One region of the Paenibacillus sp. 11B genome, then DNA from elsewhere that is predicted to be linked to it. Evidence: riboswitches for the same ligand, from Rfam matches in the RefSeq annotation. Region 1 holds a riboswitch; the other holds the start of a gene.

Evidence for each region. Region 1 has a riboswitch for FMN ahead of ribD (bifunctional diaminohydroxyphosphoribosylaminopyrimidine deaminase/5-amino-6-(5-phosphoribosylamino)uracil reductase RibD). Riboswitches for the same ligand answer to the same signal wherever they lie in the genome.
Region 2: linked by a shared signal. The riboswitch ahead of Q0V21_RS09390 (DMT family transporter) and the one ahead of ribD (bifunctional diaminohydroxyphosphoribosylaminopyrimidine deaminase/5-amino-6-(5-phosphoribosylamino)uracil reductase RibD) in region 1 are both predicted to bind FMN.

The regions. Positions count from the first base shown of each region.
Region 1 is NZ_JAUKNS010000001.1:827,267-829,666, forward strand. It holds gene ribE (riboflavin synthase) at 1-440, opposite strand, end outside; gene ribD (bifunctional diaminohydroxyphosphoribosylaminopyrimidine deaminase/5-amino-6-(5-phosphoribosylamino)uracil reductase RibD) at 481-1,584, opposite strand; FMN riboswitch at 1,941-2,104, opposite strand; gene Q0V21_RS03680 (peptidylprolyl isomerase) at 2,253-2,400, opposite strand, start outside.
Region 2 is NZ_JAUKNS010000002.1:186,097-188,496, forward strand. It holds gene Q0V21_RS09380 (CGNR zinc finger domain-containing protein) at 1-80, opposite strand, end outside; gene Q0V21_RS09385 (DinB family protein) at 217-714, shown strand; FMN riboswitch at 797-949, shown strand; gene Q0V21_RS09390 (DMT family transporter) at 1,094-2,074, shown strand; gene Q0V21_RS09395 (amidase) at 2,213-2,400, shown strand, end outside.

The DNA of each region.
Region 1 (2,400 bases):
GTTAGACTGATTCCATCCAGGGTTACAGACCCCTTGGGTATTAAATATTTAAACAACTGCGTATCATCAGGTTTAATCTCGAAAACAATCGCATTCTGGTCACGAGTAATGCTGCCAATGACTCCGGTACCATCGACATGGCCCTGAACAATATGCCCGCCAAAACGACCACCTGAGAGCATGGCTCGCTCCAAATTGACTTTGCTGCCGGATTGCAATTGACTGAGATTGGTGTGTCGATAAGTTTCAGGCATCACATCGGCAGTAAAACCATCACCCTCCAGAGTTGTCGCAGTTAAGCATACCCCGTTTACAGCTACGCTATCGCCAATCTTCAAGTCGTTCATGATGGCGGAAGCTCCGATATTCAGGACCATCGCTTCGCCTTTCCGACCAATACGCCGGATCTGACCGACTTCTTCCACCAAACCGGTAAACATGCTGCCACCTCCTTTATTTATTTCGTTATAACAAGCTCATTTATTCAGGCCAAACCGGAATTCCGCCAATGCTAATATTATCTCCAACTTGCTCAATTTCCAGCTGATGTAATTGAATCGCCTGGCTCATGCGCTCAACTCCCTCGAAGCGGAAACTGCCTGGCGTATCGTATCCTCCGACAATTTTCGGAGCAATGAACATAAGCAGTCGATCTACCAATCGCGCTTCCAGCATGGCCCCATTCAGTGTGCCCCCGCCTTCAAGCAGAATCGATCCGATCTCACGCTCACCGAGCTTGCTGAGTGCATTTAGTAGATCTACACGTGGTCCAGGACCACAGCGGATAATCTCCACACCGTAGGCTTCCAACCGCTCAGCCGCTTCAGGACTCGCCTCATCCGTTGTAAGCACCCATGTCGGTACAAGTCCATCCTTGACGATTTTGGAGCCTACAGGTAGACGCAGCTTGGAATCTACTACGATTCGCACCGGGCTGATGCCTTCCACTTGTAATCTTGTCGTGAGCTCCGGATTGTCTGCAATCACGGTTTCAACACCAACCATAATGCCCTGATGTCGATGACGAAGGGCATGCACGATTTCCCGAGCCGACTCGTTGGAGATCCATTTGCTGTCCCCACTACGAGTTGCAATTTTGCCATCCAGTGTAGAGGCCGTTTTTAAAGTCACAAAGGGGAGACCTGTTGTAATGTATTTAATGAATTTCTCATTCATGCGTCTGCCGCGCTCACGCAGTACACCAACTTCGACTTCAATCCCTTGTTGACGCAGCATGCTGATGCCTCTGCCGGATACTTGCGGATTCGGATCTTCGCAGCATACGACGACACGTTTCACTTTTTCATGAATAAGGCGTTCGCTGCATGGTGGAGTCTTGCCATAATGACTACAAGGTTCAAGTGTAACGTACACTGTACTGCCTTCTGCATCATTGCCCGCCATGTTCAATGCATGAACCTCTGCATGGCCCGTCCCCCGTTTGAGATGACTTCCGAGGCCCACGATACGTCCTTCTTTTACAACGACACAACCTACTACCGGATTGATTCCGGTCTGTCCTTGTGCCCGTTCTGCCATATCCAGTGCCAACGCCATATAAAATTCATCATTAATCATTTCCAAGTCCGTTCACCCCACGGTTAAAATCTCAGTTATAGACCTCCCTTCCAACAGAGAGGCATGTTCCATATCCAATAAAAAATCCCCGTCGAACAAACCGTTCGATGGGGATGATGAGAGACATGTGTCACCAGCAGTAGTATGGATACAGGCCAACAACACTTCGCCCAAAGCTTCATTTCAGGCAAGTGAAAGCAGACACATACCTTAATGAACTTCAATTACAGGTAAAGAGCTTCTATGATGTGGCATATGTATGAAGATTGCCGGAATTAACCGGATTTCTCCCTGCACAGGAATGAATTCGTCACAAACTGTACAGCAACACTACTGCGGAATGCGGCCCATTAGGACAGCACCCTCTCCTTCTCCCATCCAGACTATACTGTCGGTTCTGGAATTACACCAGATCAGCCATCTGCCACAGGCAGACGGGTCACGGACTTTGCATCAATGCTGGATAGATATCCTCACATACTGCATCACCGCCGGTAGGGAATTACACCCTGCCCTGAAGGATTCGTTGCGTTATTAATTGGATGTTAGCACTTTAACGCCAAAAAATCAATTGTTTTTTGTTCCTTTTTGTCACATACTAACTTTTAATAAGCTTAAGTGTAAATAAAAACCGCTTCGCTAATTGCGAAACGGTTTGTGTACGGTCTTATGGATTAAGCTTCTACAACTTCAACAGTTTCCATTTTGTCGCGACCTTCGAAAGCGTCTACGAACTCCATACCCTTGGTTACTTTACCAAATACAGTATGTTGTCCATCCAAATGTGGTTGCGGTTGGTAGCAGATGTAGAACTGGCTTCCG
Region 2 (2,400 bases), on a different contig from region 1:
CCAAGCCTGTCCTCCGAACGATCTCCGCCACGCCAGTCATGATAATCACTGTTCACAAAATCAGTCCATAGTCTATCCATAGTACCTCCGCTAAAATGTAACTACTTAAATATAAAAAGATAGTTACATCCATTCAAGTTTGGGTTATATTAATTGTAACCACTTTTAAGCAGTTTAGCTAGTTACCATGAATTTATTTTAGGGAGGAAAAAATCAATGACTACCTCAACAACAGAACTATTGCTCATTCAGAAAGATGACACCTGGGACCAATGTAATTGGATTGTGCCTTTGTCCAAAGCGCTCGATGGGTTGACTGCCGAACAGGCAGCCTGGGTTCCATCATCCGGTGGATTAAGCATCTGGCAGTTGGTTAACCATATGTATTATTACAATTTTCGTTTGTTGAGTCGCATTCAGGGCACACCTCCCTCCGGTACACCTGCCGAAAACAATGAATCTACCTTCGGAGACTCCGGGGACCCTTCCGATACCGCTGGCTGGAGTACGCTTATGCAAAATACAACACAATTAGCCGAGCAGCTTCGTGATCAGCTCGCTTCATTAAAGGATTCCGACCTCGAAGCCCCTTACATGGATACGAATGAAAAATGGGCACATGAACTTGCCCGCTGGATACTCCACGATGCCTATCATGCAGGTCAGATTGTATTACTACGCAGACAACAAGGAAGCTGGAATATCATATTCTAAAAAAACACTTGAACTGCTAGCGCTTACAGGAATAAGATGAAATTATTAATGTTACAGCTTGTTCAATACACATATAATTGAATAGGATCTTCGGGGTAGGGTGCAATTCCCAACCGGCGGTGATGTTCTTCGGAACCAGCCCGCGACTCGCTGTTTGACTCAACTTAGGTCATTCAGCGACTGACTTGGTGTGACTCCAAGGCCGACGGTACAGTCCGGATGAGAGAAGATCAACACATTGGCATGCCTTTACGGATAGGCTTCTTTCCGTATGACATGTCAATGATTGAGCCCCCGTTTATTTGGTGTATACCAAAACGGGGGCTTTTGTCGATTTTGCCAACTGAAGATTCCGTGTTCTGACGAAGGAGTCCTGAATATGGAAAAGACCCAATCTGCATCAACCGTTTACCGTAAGGAACGAAGCAATACCGGATTTTGGCTCGTCGTACTCGGAGCCGCCCTCTGGGGTGTAGATCCACTGTTTCGTATTATTTTGCTCAAAACGATGACCTCTACTCAGATTGTGCTGGTGGAACATATTATTGTTAGCCTTGTGGCGATTCCCGTCCTGTGGAAGTTCCGTGCTGATCTGAAAAATCTGCGCGCACGTCACTGGATTGCCGTAATCTTTATCTCCTGGGGAGGATCTGCTCTCGCTACGGTATTATTTACTCTTGCGCTTACACATAACGATCCCAATACCGTCTTGTTATTGCAAAAGATGCAGCCGTTATTTGCGATTGTTCTGGCTAAGTTACTCTTAAAAGAAACATTGCCACGCCGCTTCGGTGGACTATTTATTATAGCACTTGCAGGAACGTACCTGCTTACGTTCGGATTCACCCTTCCTCTTGGGAACTGGGACAACTGGGTTCATGCTGGCAGCCTGTTATCGCTGGGAGCCGCTGCATTGTGGGGCGGTTCAACGGTTATGGGGCGGCTGATGCTGGGGCAAACCCGTTATGAGACGGTTACCTCCCTTCGCTTTGTCGTCGCTTTGCCACTGCTGATCTTTATGACGTGGAACGAAGGTGCTGCCTGGACATTCCCTTCCGGTACAGGTGAGCAGGCGGCTGTGGCACTCAATATTCTAGGCCAGGCATTGCTGCCAGGGTTGCTGAGTCTTCTGTTATACTACAAAGGCCTCTCTTCTACCAAAGCTTCTGTTGCAACGCTTGCGGAACTGAGCTTCCCGATGGCTGGTGTGCTGGTAAACTGGATTGCATTCCGTACGCTAATTACATGGGAGCAACTGGTTGGGTTCATCCTCATCTGGATTGCCCTGTTCGCCATCTCCAAGCAGCAGGAACGCTCAGCGAGTCCGGCTGACGCAGCACCCAAGATTCGTACGAATTGATTGAATTTCTTACAATATAATTAGTCAAGGCACTGCACATCCATTGAGATGTACAGTGCCTTTTGTCTTTTCACTATTCCGGTGGTACGATGACATATGGAATAGTAGATCAAGTCAATTTAGAGAGGAACGATCATTATGTCTCCATCTTCATCATTTTCATATACATCCTACGATGCCATAGGTTTGGCTGAATTGGTTCGCGCCAGGGAGATATCTCCGGTCGAATTGCTGGAAGCGGCATATGCTCGCTTGGAAGAAGTGAATCCGCAGCTTAACGCAGTTATTCGTACATATGAAACACGTGCACGTCAGGAAGCGGGGAT